3 regions of the Janthinobacterium paucivorans genome follow, and region 2 is predicted to be linked to each of the others. Evidence: predicted binding sites of a transcription regulator. Region 2 holds the regulator's gene; each other region holds the start of a gene.

Region 1 (5,081 bases), on a different contig from region 2:
TAGCTGCGGTAGCGCAAGGCGCAGAAATTATCCGTGTGCATGATGTGGCTGAAACCGTCGATGCATTGAAGGTCTGGCGCATGTCACATTAATCTTGTAAAATTTATCATAAACAACAAAAAGAGAAATACGATGACGCGTAAATATTTTGGCACCGATGGCATCCGCGGTCTGGTGGGCACGGCTCCGATCACCCCCGATTTCGTCATGCGCCTCGGCTATGCGGCCGGCAAGGTGCTGGCCAAGTCGCAAGGTGGCAAGGTGCGCCCGACAGTGTTGATTGGCAAGGACACACGCATTTCCGGCTACATGCTGGAAGCGGCGCTGGAAGCGGGCCTGTCGGCCGCTGGCGTTGACGTGATGCTGGCCGGCCCCATGCCGACGCCGGCGATCGCTTACCTGACGCGGGCGCTGCGCCTGTCGGCCGGGGTGGTCATTTCCGCCTCGCACAATCCCTACCATGACAATGGCATCAAGTTCTTTTCCGCCCAGGGTAGCAAGCTGCCCGACAGCGTGGAACTGGAAATCGAGGCGACACTCGACGAACCGATGGCCTGCGTGCCATCGGACAAGCTGGGCCGCGCCAAGCGCTTGGACGATGCCCAGGGCCGCTACATCGAATTTTGCAAGAGCACCTTCCCGAACGAGCTGGACTTGCGTGGCATGAAGATCGTCGTCGATTGCGCGCATGGTGCCGCTTATCATATCGCGCCGCACGTGTTTCATGAGTTGGGTGCGGAAGTTATTGCCATCGGCAACAAGCCCGATGGCTTCAATATCAATGCGGGCTTTGGCGCCACGGCAACCAAGGCCATGGCTGCCGCTGTTGTCGAGCATGGCGCTGATCTCGGTATCGCCCTCGATGGCGACGCTGACCGCCTGATCATGTGCGATGCCACGGGGCGTTTGTATAACGGCGACGAGTTATTGTACGTGATGGTCAAGGATCGCCTGGCGACGGGCCCCGTGGCTGGCGCCGTGGGCACCCTGATGACGAATATGGCGCTGGAAGTGCTGTTCAAGCAGCAGGGCATCGGCTTTGCACGCGCCAAGGTAGGTGACCGCTACGTGCTGGAAGTCATGCAGGAAAAGGGCTGGATACTGGGCGGCGAAGGCTCCGGCCATTTGCTGTGCCTGGACCGCCACACGACGGGCGATGGCATCGTCTCCGCGCTGCAAGTATTGTCCGCACTCAAGCGCAGCGGCCAGAACCTGCAGCAGTGCCTGGCTGAGCTGGTGCTGTTCCCGCAAACCCTGATCAACCTGCGCGTAGCGCCCGGTTTCGACTGGCAGAAAAATGCCGCCATGGTGGCCGAGAAAGAAATGGTCGAGGCCGAATTGGGCGACACGGGCCGCGTGCTGATCCGCGCTTCGGGCACCGAACCGTTGATACGCGTCATGGTGGAAGCCAAGCATAAGGACAAGGCCGAGTCGATGGCGCGCCGCATTGCCGATAAAGTCAGCGCTTAAGCAGGAAAGTGCTGGACAGGCCAGGGCAGGGCAGGCGCGATAGTTATTTCCATCTAATTCGTCTATGCCAATTGACGAAATTGCTTGGGGGCGTTATTATCTTGTCTTCGGAGTGTGGCGCAGCCCGGTAGCGCACCTGGTTTGGGACCAGGGGGTCCAAGGTTCGAATCCTTGTACTCCGACCAAAGTCATAAGCGGGCTGTCAGAAATGACAGCCCGTTTTCTATTCTGCGCAGGCATTTCATGGCTGGCGCATGAATTAAAATACTGCACCTTTCCGCCCATCGTTCAACGGATAGGACAACGGTCTTCTAAACCGTGAATGGGGGTTCGATTCCCTCTGGGCGGACCAGTTCATACTGGTCACACAGCATGCGCCATGAGCCGGCCGCACTGCATCTTCCCCTCGTGATTTGCGTTTCGCGTATCAGCTTACGGCTGCGCAAACAGCAGCACGCTCAATAAATACACCAGCGGCGCCGCGCATAGCAGGGCAGACAATACCGACAGCTTTTTCTTGCTCGCCCGACGCGCGAGGCGCAGCCGTTCTCGTGCCGGCAAATGCTCGCGTAGCACGCTACGTGCGCGAGACTGGAATGGGGATTCATGCATGGATGCTCCTTCGCAAGGTTGGCTGTCGTGCCAACGAGCATAGCCAGAGCGGTATAAAGATGGTGTAAATAGTCAGCTGCTGCGCGTATGCGGCGTGTATACGTGGTGGCGCTGCAGGCGCATGCGGGCCTTATTTTTCGTCGTCGTGGGAGCTCTTGCCGAACAGGCGGTCCTTGGCATTGAGCAGCTTTTGCATCTTGGCGCCCATTTTCATCAGTTGCGCCATCGATTCGGGCGACAGGCGCTGCAAGTCGTCGAACCAGGTGTTGGCCAGGTTAACCAGTTCATACATTTCGCGCATGCGCTCTTGCGCGTACTGGTCGCCGGCTTGCGTGGCCGGTGCCAGCAGCGATTCGCGCAGCACCGTCAGGGTCGGTGCCACTTCGCGGCGGCGCCGTTCGGCGGCCACGACGCGGAAGATTTGCCATACATCGCCCAGCGAGGAAAAATACTCGCGTCGGTCGCCCGGAATGCGCGACTGGCGTATCAAGCCCCAGCCCTGCAACTCCTTCAAGCCGATGCTGACGTTCGAGCGGGAAAAACTCAGGTGCTCCGCAATTTCGTCCGCGTGCAAAGGATGCTCTGCGACAAATAACAAGGCATACACTTGCCCCACCGTACGGTTAAAGCCCCAGCGGCTGCCCATCTCGCCGAAATGGCTGACAAAGGTCAGGATCAGCGGCGTCATTTGAATATGTTGAGTTTTCATAATTATCTGGATTTTTTCACGCCATTCGGGTGGGGTCAATTGATATATGTCATGTTTCGCAGTATTATACTAAGAATCGAATTTACAGAAAATTCTGAAAACTCAAGAAGTATAGATATGCCTAACCTGTCACCACTGCCGTCCCCGCCCCTATCCTTGCCCCGCTTTGTTCTTCCCCGTGTCGCCAGCCTGGCGCAAGGTGGCGCCGCCTTGCTGTGGCTGCCGCAAGCGGCCTTGCTGGCCTGGGCCGTACAAGCCATGCAGGGCGGTGCACTCTGGCGCGCGGCCCTGCTGCCGGCCGCTGGCGTGCTGCTGCTGGGCGTGCTGCGCGCCGGCTGCGAAGCGTGGGGTGCGCGGCGCATGTATGCGGCGGCGCGCGAGCACCTGTCTACCTTGCGCGTCCAGGTGGCGCAAGCGCTGGCGCGCCGTTCGCCGCTCGATCGCCAGCGCGCGCAGTCGGGCCAGGCGGCCAGCGTCATCGCCGAGCAGGCCGAAGCCATCGTGCCCTACCTGGTGCGCTACAAGCCGGCGCGCTGGAAAGTGTTGCTCGTGCCGCTAGTGATCCTTGCCGTGGTGACACCGCTGTCGTGGATTGCCGCCTTGATCTTGCTCGTTGCCGCCCCCCTGATTCCCGTCTTCATGGCGCTGGTGGGCATGGGCGCGCAAGCGGCCAGCCGCGCGCAGATGGTGGAAATGGGCAGCATGAACGCCTTCCTGCTGGATCGGCTGCGCGGCCTGGCCACTCTGCGCGCCTTGGGCGCCGTCGACGCCACGGCCGAGCGGCTCGATGCCTCGTCGCAATCGGTGCGTCGGCGCACGATGCTCGTGCTGCGCATCGCCTTCCTGTCGTCCGCCGTGCTGGAACTGTTTTCCGCGCTGGGCGTGGCCATGGCGGCGGCGTTTATTGGCTTCTCCTTGCTCGGCAGCATCAATTTCGGCACCTGGGGCCGGGAACTCAGCCTGGGGCAGGGCTTGTTCATCTTGCTGCTGGCGCCCGCATTCTTCGAGCCGCTGCGCGAGCTGGCCGCCGTCTGGCACGACAAGGCGGCCGGCGAAGCGGGGCTGGCCGGTTTGCATGACCTGGTGGCCGATGGCGTGCCCCTGCCTGGCGCCGGCATGCCAGCAGCTGCCGTCTCCGCCGCCGCCATGGCGCTGGCGCCGCCGCCCGCCGTCGACGTCCGTGAGCTGCGCTTTGCTCACCCTGGCGAAGCGCGCGTATTCGACGGCTTCGATTTGACCGTGCATGCCGGCGAACACGTGGCCTTGCTCGGTGCCAGCGGCGCCGGCAAGACCACCTTGCTCTCGTTGTTGGCTGGCTTGCTGCCCGCCAGCGGCGGCGAGATCCGCATCGGCGGCGTGCGCCTGAACGACAGCACGGTCAATACTTTGCGCCAGCGCATGGCCTGGATGGGCCAGCGTGCGCACGTGTTTGCCGCCTCCGTCAGCCAGAACGTGACGCTGGGCCGCGCTGGCGCGAACGCCGCGCAAGTGACGCAGGCTTTGCATCTGGCCGACCTGGCCACCGTGGCTCAGGCGCAACCGGCCGTCATGCTCAGCGATGGGGGCCAGGGCCTGTCCGGCGGCGAAGCGGTGCGCCTGGCGTTGGCCCGCGTGGCCCTGCACCCGCATGCCGACCTGTTGCTGGTCGATGAACCGACGGCCCACCTCGATAGTGAGACGGCGGCGCGCGTCACGGACGCCTTGCTGGCGTTGGCAAGGGGCAAAACCATGATCGTCGCCACGCATGACCCCGTGCTGGCTGGCCGCTTGCAGCGCACGGTGCAGGTCGATGTGCCGGCGCACATGCAGGCGCAGCCGCAGCCGCAGGCACAGAAGGAAGAAGGACGCGCATGAAAACTTCCTTCATGCGCCATCGCGTCCTGCGGCAATTGCTGCTGGCCCAGCCCGGCAAATTGATCGCTGGCGCCATGCTGGCGGCCCTGACGGCGGTAGCCGGCATGGCCTTGCTGGGTTTGTCTGGCTGGTTCATCACTGCCACCTCGCTTGCTGGCCTGCATGCGTCCACCGCCGTCCTGTTCGACGTGTTCGGCCCGTCGGCCGGCATCCGCCTGCTCGCCATCGGCCGCACGGGCTCGCGCTATGCGGAGCGTCTCGTCACGCACGACGCCACCTTCGCCGCCCTGGCCAGCATCCGCGTGCAACTGTTCCGTGCCTGGTCGCGCCCGGAAGCGGCCAGTCGCTTGCTGCGCCAGCCTGCCAAGCTGCTGTTCCGCTTGACGGCCGATATCGATGCGCTCGAAGCGCTGTATTTGCGCCTGCTGGTGCCGGC
Region 2 (5,081 bases):
GATCACCCTCGATTTCGGTCCCTGGGAATGGTTCTGGGTCTTGTTCTACAGCCTGGCAACCTACGGCAACGCGGGCTGGCTGCGCGAGCAGGTGTGCAAATACATGTGCCCCTACGCGCGCTTCCAGAGCGCCATGTTCGACCAGGATACCCTGATCATCACCTACGATGCCAAACGCGGCGAACCGCGTGGTGCCATGAGCAAGAAGGCCGGCAACAACGACAAGCTGGGCGACTGCATCGACTGCACCCTGTGCGTGCAAGTGTGTCCGACCGGCATCGATATTCGCAACGGCCTGCAGTATGAATGCATCGGCTGCGCCGCCTGCGTCGATGCCTGCAACAGCGTGATGGATAAGGTCGACCGGCCGCGCGGACTGGTACGCTACAGTACCGACCATGCGATGGAAAACAACTTCAGTTCGCAGCAAATCCGCCAGCGCGCCACGCGCCCGCGCGTACTGATCTACACCGCCATCCTGGGGCTGATCATCATCGCCGTGTGTACCTCACTGGCCCTGCGCACCCCCCTGAAAATGGACGTCATCCGCGACCGCGGTTCGATGGGTCGCGAAGTGGAAGACGGCATGGTCGAGAACGTTTACCGCTTGCAAATCATGAATACCTCGGAGCAAACTCAGCATTTTAAAATCAGCGTTTCCGGCTTGCCGGGCCTGACCTTGCTGACGCGCGAAGAGGTGACGTTACAGCCGACGGAAACGCTGGGCTGGCCCATCCGCCTGCGCGTGCCGCACGGTGTCGGCGAGAAGGGCTCGAACAAGATTGCCATCGAATTGCACTCGCTGGACAACCCAGCGTTGCATGTGCGTGAAGGCGCGGTATTCATCGTGCCGCGCTAAGGTTGATGTTGGGGTCAGATCCCTCGGGTCTGACCCCGGCATTTCGCCGTTGGGCCAGCATCAAACATGCGTTAGCTTTACTTTATTTTCAACCCAGAAGCAAAAGCTGGGGTCAGGCCCAAAGGGCCTGCCCTCAAGGAGAACAAAATGTCCGACAGCCTCAAGCTGCAAGCACCCGTTGCACCATGGTACAAGCATCGCTGGCCTTGGCTGCTGATGATAGGTCCCGGCCTGTCCATGGTCGTTGGCAGCTGCATGGCGTATATCGCGTTTACGCAGCCCGATGCGCTGGTGGTGGGCGATTATTACAAGCAAGGTAAGGCCATCAACCAGGACTTGCGACGCGATACGGTCGCCAGCAAGCTGGCGATGGCTACCAGCCTGTCCTATGACGTGGCGTCGGCGCGTCTCAGTGGTTCCGTGCGCAGCGTCGGCAAGGCTTACCAGGGTCCGTTGCAGCTGCACCTGGCGCATGCGACCCTGCCGGAAAAAGATATCAAGCTACTGGTGCAGCCCGATGCGGCCGGCAACTTCTCAGTAGCGCTACCGATGCTAGAGCGCAGCCGCTGGCAAGTGCTGGTGGAAAACGACAAACGCGAGTGGCGCCTGTCCGGCATCTGGACCTGGCCACTGCAGCGCAGCATCGCGCTGCAGGCGGATGCAGAGCTATAACGTACAGCGCCGGGAAAAAACCGTAGCGAGCGGCAGTGATTTGTGGCTAAGAGCGCAGCTGTGCTAGAGCACAGCGAGCATCGCAGGCCGCAAAGCGCGACGCGCAGCAGGTTTTGACGGTGCTATTATTTGCAGACGTCCGTGCCGGCCGTAATGGCCTTCAATATTGCCGGCTGCAAGATCTCGATCTCGCGGTTGGAAACGCGCAGCCAGCCTTCCTTCTTAAACTTCGACAATAAGCGGCTGACGCTCTCGATGGTCAACCCCAGGTAGTTACCAATTTCCTCGCGCGACATGCGCAGCTGAAATTTGCTGGCCGAATAGCCGCGCGCTTCATAACGCGAAGCCAGGTTGACGATAAAGGCGGCAAAACGCTGGGTCGCCTGCATATTGCCCAGTAACAGCATGACACTTTGCTCGCGCGTGATTTCCTGACTCATCATGCGATGGAAATGGCGCAGCAAGGTTGGCATATTACCCAGCAATTGTTCCAGGCTGGAAAATGGAATTTCACACACTTCACTATCTTCCAGCGCCACCGCATTACAGTGGTGGCGGTCGGCGCTGATGGCATCCATGCCCAGCAGTTCGCCGGCCATCTGAAAACCCGTCACTTGCTCTTCGCCGCCAGGATTGATCTGGTACGTCTTGAAATGCCCCAGACGAATCGCGTACAAGTTCTGGAACGAATCGCCGATGCGAAACAGCGAGGCACCACGCACAATCTTGCGACGACGGCCGATGATCTGGTCTAGCCTGTCCATGTCGCCCACATCGAGACCCATCGGCAGGCACAATTGATGCATGCTGCAAGTCGAACATCGCGCACGCAATGCTTCCACGTTCACTGCGGGCAAGGTGAGAGTGAGGAGCGCTTCAGTCATGTCGGTACCTTTTAGAAAATGCAATGACAAGTTTACTGCATACAGAGTTGCCGTGTGCCAATTTCAGCGTAATTTCGGTGAATAAACGACGTCCATCCTTTAATTATATGGCAACATCGTCAAAAGCCCATACGGGGAGGGCAATTTACTCAGCGCCGCTTGCAAAGTTAATGTATTGATAGGAGAATTCTTGAAGGCGTTATCTGCCGTCTGTGCCGCCCGGTACTCAAAAGGACATCATGAAGCCTCTCGGCATTAAAGCAAAAGTCGCCCTGGCCACCAGCCTGACCTCGATCGCCATGATCGCGCTGGTCACCATGATCCAGGTGCAGCACATGCGCGACGACTTCAGCCAAGTACTGCTGGGCCAGCAATACTCGCTGATCACGCGTACCGCTGCCGAGCTCGACGACAAGCTGGGCATGCTGCTGCAGATTGTCACCCTGACGGCCAGGCAGCAGCCGCCGGAATTGATCGCACAGCCCGCCCAATTGCGCCAATACTATACGCGGCGCTCGATGCTAGTCCTGTTCGACGATGTACTGGTGCTCGACGCGCAAGGCGCCATCGTGGCCGACATGCCGCTCGTCAAGGGGCGTGCAGGCATCAACGTCACCGAGCGCGAGTATTTCCAGACCGTCCTGCGCACGCGCCTACCCATGATCACCGAGCCAATGCTGAGCAAGTCGAGCGGCATGCCCATCGTGCAAATGGTCGCACCCGTCATGGCCGCCGATGGCCAGGTGGCCGGCATGGTGGTCGGCGTGCTGCGTTTGTACAAGGACAACCTGCTGGGGCGCCTGCGCTCGGAAAAAATCGGCAAGAACGGCTATTACTCGATTCTCACGCGCGGCGCCGTGCCGCGCTACGTGCTGCACCCCGACCCCAGCCGTTTGCTGCAGCCGCGCCAGCCGGACACCAATCTGGCGACCACCGCGCTGCTGAAACAAGATGGCGAAGGCAGCATGATCAGCACCGACAGCCGCGGCATCACGGCCGTCAACAGCTTCAAGCGCCTGAAATCGGTGAACTGGCTGCTGGCTACCTCGCTGCCCGTCGATGATGCCTTCGAGCCGTTCGATGGTGTGCTGTACCGGCTGGTGCTGTGGGGTATCCTCGCTTCGCTGCTGGCCGCTTTTGTTCTGGGCTGGCTTACCGTGCGCCTGCTGTCGCCGCTGGTACGCCTGCGCGACACCCTGCAAGCGCTGCGCACTAGCGGTAGTCGTTTCAGCCCGGTACCGGTGCGGCAGCGCGACGAGATCGGCGAACTGACGGAAGCGTTCAACGACCTAATGAGCGAACGCGATCGCCTGCAGCAAGAGCTCGAAGCACGCGCGGAGGAGTTGGAACAGGAGCGCGACCGGGCCGAGGCGGCCAACCGCGCAAAGAGCGACTTCGTAGCCAATATGAGTCATGAAATCCGCACACCCCTCAATGCCGTGCTGGGCATGGTGTACCTGCTGGGAAATACCAAGCTCGACACGGAACAGCGCAAGTATTTGACCATGGTGCGCGTGGCGGGCCAATCACTGCTGGGCATCCTCAACGACGTGCTCGATTATTCGAAGATCGAAGCGCGTCGCATGGAATTGTCGCCCGTCGAGTTCGACCTCGATGAAGTCATGAATTCCCTGGCCACGACGATGACCATGAATGCGGGTAAAAAGGAGCTGGAACTGGCCATCGCCGTCGAGCCCGACGTGCCGCGGTGCCTGGTAGGCGACGCCCAGCGCCTGCTACAAATCCTCGTCAACCTCGCTGGCAACGCCATCAAGTTTACCGAGAACGGCGAAGTGGTGGTGGCCGTCAGCAAAGCCGAAAGCGGGAAAGGGCGCGCCTGGCTGCGCTTCGAAGTGCGCGACACGGGCATCGGCATGACGGAACTGCAGCAACAGCAGCTGTTTGCCGCGTTTTCACAGGGTGACCAGAGCATCACGCGGCGCTTCGGCGGCACGGGCCTGGGCCTGGCCATCAGCAAGCAGCTGATCCACATGATGGGCGGCGACATCGCCGTCGCCAGCAGCGAAGGCAAGGGCAGCCGCTTCTCTTTCAGCGTGCCATTCGAGATGCTGGCGCAAGCAGCCGAAACGCGGCGCACGCCAGCCTTGGGCCAGCTGCGCCTGCTGGTAGCCGACGATAACCGCACCGCGCGCGAACTGATCGTCAAGCTGATCGAAGCGTGGGGCTGGCAAGCCGACGAAGTCGATTCCGGCTTTGCCGCCATCGAACTGTACCGCGAACGCCTGGCACAGCAGCAGCCCTACGATGTGGTGCTGGCCGACTGGCACATGCCCGTGATGGATGGCCTGGCTACGGCCAAGGCCATCCGCCAGGCGGCCGGCGGCCAGCGCCAGCCCATCGTAGTGATGGTCAACGCCTTCGCCCGCAACCATCTGGAAGCGATCTCCAGCGCGGCCGAGGCCGATGTCGTGCTGATGAAGCCGATCACAGGATCGAGCCTGTTCGATGCCCTGCACCAGGCGTTGATCGCCAAGAACGACGGCGACGTGCAGCGCATCCTGCACCAGCCGCTCGGCACGCAACTGACCGGCGTGCATTTATTGCTGGTGGAAGACAACCATTTGAACCAGGCGGTGGCACGCGGCATCCTCGAACACATGGGCGCCACCCTGGACGTGGTGGGCGACGGCTTGCAAGCGGTGGAA
Region 3 (5,081 bases), on a different contig from region 2:
GAACAATTCGATTTGAGCGACACGGCCACCCCACGCAAGACGGCGCTGGGACGCGAACTGGCGTATTACGGCACCGAGGCGTTTGAAGCCACCGCATGGAAGGATGCAACACATGTTTGAAGAATCGATCAAAAACGTCATCAACCTGCTGCCGGAAATCTGGGTGGCGCTGGGCCAGACCATGACCATGCTGGGCATCGGCCTCACCGCCGCCATCCTGATCGGCGGCCCGCTGGGCATTGTGCTGTTTCTCGTCTCGCAAGGCCAGTCACTGGAAAACCGGCCGCTGTCGATGATTTTGGGCTGGCTGGTCAATACCGTGCGCAGCTTTCCCTTCATCATTTTACTGGTCGCACTGACGCCGTTTACGCGCATCATCGCGGGCACCTCGATCGGCCCGCTGGCGGCTGCCGTGCCGCTGTCGTTCGCCGCCATTCCCTACCTGGCGCGCCTGGTGGAACAAAATCTGCGCGAAGTGCCGCGCGGCGTGATCGAGGCAGCGCATGCGATGGGCGCCTCGGAAATGCAGATCATCTTGCGCGTGCTGCTGGTGGAAGCGCGCTCCGGCCTGGTGCTGGCCCTGACCGTGCTGTCGATCAGTTTCCTGTCGTATTCGGCCGTGGCAGGCGTGGTGGGCGGCGGCGGCATCGGTGACCTGGCCATCCGCTACGGCTACTACCGCTTCGAGACTGACATCATGGTCGTAACCGTAGCTATCCTGATCGTGCTGGTGCAAACCATCCAGTTCGCAGGCACACGCATCGCCAAGCGCCTCGACAAACGTTAATCCAATTCAGAAACAAGGATACCTATGAACCACATTCGCCGCACCCTGCTCCTGGCCGCTACCAGCCTCGCTTTCGCCACCGCCGCCCATGCCAAGGACCCGAAAGAACTCGTCATCGGCACCAGCTCCGGTCCGTATTCCGACCAGCTGAAGCTGGGCATCAAGCCGATCCTGGAAAAACAGGGCTACAAGGTCAAGATCGTCGAATTCAACGACTACGTGCAGCCGAACTACGCGCTGGCCGAAGGCTCGCTGGACGCCAACGTGTTCCAGCACATCGTCTACCTGACCAAGTTCGCCACCGATAACAAGCTGCCACTGAGCGCATTGATCACCGTGCCTACCATGCCGATCGGCCTGTACGGCGGCAAGCAAAAGACGCTGGCCGACGTCAAGAACGGCGCCACCGTCACCATGCCGAACGACCCGACCAACCAGGCGCGCGCACTGGTGATGCTGGCCAAGATGGGCTGGATCAAGCTCAAACCGAACGTCGATCCGCTGCGCGCTTCCGAGCGCGACGTACTGGAAAACACCAAGAAGCTGAAACTGGTGCCATTGGAAGCGGCGCAACTGCCCCGTTCGCTGGCAGATGCAGACTATGCCTTCGTCAATGGCAACTTCGCCCAGGCCGCCGGCATGAAGCTGACCTCAGCTCTCGCCGTGGAAAAAATCTCGGACAGCTACATCAACCTGGTGGCCATCCGCACGGCCGACAAGGCCAAACCGTGGGTCAAAGACCTGGAAGCGGCCTACCGTTCGCGCGCCTTCCTCGACGCGACGAACAAATACCTGGCCGGCTATGAAAAGACCGATTACCAGCTGGCGCTGGAAAAGACGGCGAAAAAATAAAGCGGCGCAAACAATGCAAAAAGGACGGCCAGGTGCAAACCCGGCCGTCCTTTTTTTTCCCGCGCTACGCGAGTATCTTCAACACTTGCAAGGCCTAACAAAACCGTAGCGAGCGGAAGGAAGGCTCGGCGCCCCCGTTGGCTTGAGAAGCGCAACTGTACGAAGGTACAGTGAGCATCGCAGAGCGCAAATTCCGACGCGCAGTAGGTTTTAATGGGTGTTCTTAGAAGCGGTAGCCGACGCCTACGCCAATCAGGACAGGGTCGATCTTGACTTCGCTGACCTTGGCACCAGCAGCGGTCAATACATCGCTGCGGATCTGCACTTTCTTGATGTCGAAGTTCAAGGACCAGTTTTTGTCGAGTTTGTAGTCGACGCCGGCTTGCAGCGAGTAGCCCCAGCTATCGTGTTCCAGGCGCAGGCCAGGAATTTTGACAGCCGAGATATTCGTGTAGTTCACGCCCGCACCCACGTAAGGGCTAAACTGTTTTTCAGGCATGAAGTGGTATTGCAGCGACAGCGTCGGTGGCAGATGCTTGAACGTGCCGATATTTTGGCCCGACAAGGTGACGTCATGCTTTTGCGGATACGTCAGGATCAGCTCGGCAGCGATATTCGGCGTAAAGAAATACGAAATATCGATTTCAGGAATCGTCTTGCTGCTGACATGGATCAGGTCCGATGCGCCGACGCCACCAACAGGCGTAGATTTATTCGCAGGATCGATGTGCACGGCGCGTGCGCGCACCAGCCATGGGCTTTCCTGCGCCATTGCATTGCCGGCCAATGCGCCGATAGCGGCCAGGACGATTGCTGCTGCAGTTGCGGACTTCTTCATTCTAGTTCCCTCTTTTTATCGTTAAGTAACGCTGCAAAGTCTAAGAGTGCAGTGCAACAAAAACTTTGATCCACATCAAATAGTGCTAGATGGCATCAATCTAGGGTTTATTTCTTTGCCCAGATCAAAAAAATGCGGCATTGCAAAAATTAAACAGCGCACTGACCAGGCTGGCGCCCGAGCCGCCAAACACGCGCCCGCACAGCAAATATGGCCCGCTACGCAATCGTCATTTGCGCCGCGGCCAATCGATGCGCCCCTGCCTGCGCCACATGCTATTGCGCGTCCGTACGATACAAATGAGAATAGTAATGATTATCATTTGCGATATAATGGCGTACCTCGCTCAGCGATCACAACAAGGAATGGGAGACATGGATATATTGAGGGAACTGCGTGAATCGGGCTTGAAAGTGACCATCCCGCGCTTGCGGATTCTGCAGCTGTTTCAAGAAGGCACAATCAAGCACCTGAGTGCGGACGATGTCTACAAACTATTGCTGGCTGAAAAAATCGACGTGGGCCTGGCCACCATCTACCGCGTGCTGATGCAGTTTGCCGAAGCGGGCATCCTGTTTCGCCGGCATTTCGAATCGGGCCATGCCGTCTTCGAGCTCAATCAAGGACAGCACCACGACCACCTGGTCTGCACCGCTTGCGGCAAGGTCGATGAATTCGTCGATGACGGCATCGAGCTGCGCCAGAACGAAATAGCCGCCGAGCGTGGCTTTGTGCTCCACGAGCACGCATTGTCGCTATACGGCACCTGCGCCGAGTGCACGGCAAAGTGCATTCCACCGCGCCGCGCCTGAGGCCAGCGCGCAGCGTAGCTCGGTCGCTTGCCTGCGCCACACTGCGCACAAGCTCGACAAAGAACAAGCATGTACATCGGAGAAATCGCCCGCATGGCGGGCACCTCGCCCAAGGCCTAGCGCCATGATGAAACGCTGGGCTTGACGGGCGACGTGCGCTGGCCCGGCGCCTGCCGCGTCTACACGCAGCAGCGGGCGCGCTGGCCGGCACAGGCACAGGCGCTGGCCCGGCGCCTGCAGGCCCGGCAACGGCTTGCCATGCAGCCATCTTGCATACTATTTTAACAATTTTGTAATCAAGCCGTCACATTCAAAGGTTAATATGATCACATTGCCTGTTTGTCAGTCGCCACACCTTCGCGACAACAACGGCCCGATCGTCATGTAAAGGTAGCCGCTGTGGAGTTCAACGCTTCTCGATTGCATCTTCCCCGTTATCGCACCTCAGTCGCGCTTGATCTGTGCATTGCCACGGAATCGGTGCAGGCCGACACCAGCAATTTCGCCGTACTGGAGCTGTTTACGGAAAGGCGCGACATGATGAGCCTACCCGTTACGGAGCAGCAGAAGCCGATTGGTTTGATCAGCCGCAACATCTTCATGTCGCAGATGTCCAAACCTTTCTACCATGAGGTGTACGGCAAGAAGAGCTGCATCGCCTTCATGGACAAGGAGCCGCTGATCGTCGATGGCGCCATGAGCATCGAGGACCTCACCTTCCGTGCCGTGGAAGCAGGCGAAAAGGCACTCGCCGACGGCTTTATCATCACCAACGATGGCGCGCTGGCCGGCGTCGGCTTCGGCTTGCAGCTGATGAACGTGGTGGCCACCATGCAGGCCGAAAAGAACCGGCAAATCATGCACAGCATCGATTACGCCAGCGTGATCCAGCGCGCCCTGCTGCGCAGCTCCGACGCGCAATTGCGCCTCACCTTGCCCGACGCCCACCTGGAATGGCAGCCGCGCGACGTCGTCGGCGGCGATTTTTACTTCTTCGAACGCCATGCAGGCGGCTGGTTTGCCGCCATCGCCGACTGCACGGGCCACGGCGTTCCCGGTGCCTTCATGACACTGATCGCCTCGTCGGCCCTGAGCCAGGCCTTGCGTGAACTGGGACCGCACGATCCGGCCGCCCTGATCGGCGCCGTCAGCCGCGCCATCAAGACCTTGCTGGGCCAGGACGGCGCCAGCTGCGGCAACACCGGCCACGCAGGCTCGAACGACGGCATGGATTGCGCCTTCCTGTGCTATGACACGGCCAGCGCCAACCTGCATTTCGCGGGGGCTAAACTGGCGCTGCAGTTGGTGGCGCCGGGCGCACAGGCCGTGCGCACCGTCGACGGCGCGCGCATGGGCGTGGGCTATGTCGACACGCCAGCCAGCTACTGCTGGCACAAGGAAACGCTAGCCATCCCCGCCGGCAGCCTGCTGTTCATCACGACCGATGGCTTGCTTGACCAAATCGGCGGCGCGCGCGACATCGCCTACGGCAAGCGGCGCATGCGCGAGCTGCTGCTGGCGCAGCGTGACGCCCGCGCCAGCGACGTGGCGGCAGCGCTGCTGCAGGACAGCGCCGCCTGGCAAGGAGCACAGCCGCGACGCGACGACCTGACCTTTTTCTGTTTCCGCCTGTAGTTGGGCGCCATCGAGCCACCTTATTAACAAGAAACCGGGTCACCGGCTAGCCAGGAGCACGCACGTGCTGTACGAAGAATTCAACGAGTTTTGGGATGTGGCGCGCAAGCGCAACATCATCTTTTTTTACGTGGGCTATTTCTCGCAGCACGTGGTC

Evidence for each region. The regulator FNR, encoded in region 2, switches genes on or off when oxygen is low (the NO sensors DNR and NnrR bind a similar motif). The targets are predictions, from matches to a motif close to TTGATNNNNATCAA.
Region 1: a site for FNR is predicted at 2,831-2,844, ahead of cydD (thiol reductant ABC exporter subunit CydD). Genes of this name have one in related genera too.
Region 3: a site for FNR is predicted at 2,543-2,556, ahead of ACQ4V8_RS19365 (OmpW/AlkL family protein). Genes of this name have one in related genera too.

The regions. Positions count from the first base shown of each region.
Region 1 covers NZ_JBNYXR010000010.1:130,718-135,798, forward strand. Annotated here, with positions in the region: gene folP (dihydropteroate synthase) at 1-92, shown strand, start outside; gene glmM (phosphoglucosamine mutase) at 133-1,470, shown strand; tRNA gene ACQ4V8_RS14010 (tRNA-Pro) at 1,579-1,655, shown strand; tRNA gene ACQ4V8_RS14015 (tRNA-Arg) at 1,748-1,822, shown strand; gene ACQ4V8_RS14020 (hypothetical protein) at 1,903-2,082, opposite strand; gene ACQ4V8_RS14025 (GbsR/MarR family transcriptional regulator) at 2,213-2,791, opposite strand; gene cydD (thiol reductant ABC exporter subunit CydD) at 2,909-4,645, shown strand; gene ACQ4V8_RS14035 (amino acid ABC transporter ATP-binding/permease protein) at 4,642-5,081, shown strand, end outside.
Region 2 covers NZ_JBNYXR010000011.1:113,419-118,499, reverse strand. Annotated here, with positions in the region: gene ccoG (cytochrome c oxidase accessory protein CcoG) at 1-859, shown strand, start outside; gene ACQ4V8_RS14720 (FixH family protein) at 1,007-1,531, shown strand; gene fnr (fumarate/nitrate reduction transcriptional regulator Fnr) at 1,657-2,415, opposite strand; gene ACQ4V8_RS14710 (response regulator) at 2,655-5,081, shown strand, end outside.
Region 3 covers NZ_JBNYXR010000018.1:77,523-82,603, reverse strand. Annotated here, with positions in the region: gene ACQ4V8_RS19380 (methionine ABC transporter ATP-binding protein) at 1-120, shown strand, start outside; gene ACQ4V8_RS19375 (methionine ABC transporter permease) at 113-787, shown strand; gene ACQ4V8_RS19370 (MetQ/NlpA family ABC transporter substrate-binding protein) at 812-1,639, shown strand; gene ACQ4V8_RS19365 (OmpW/AlkL family protein) at 1,863-2,477, opposite strand; gene fur (ferric iron uptake transcriptional regulator) at 2,852-3,289, shown strand; gene ACQ4V8_RS19355 (SpoIIE family protein phosphatase) at 3,710-4,924, shown strand; gene ACQ4V8_RS19350 (SiaB family protein kinase) at 4,989-5,081, shown strand, end outside.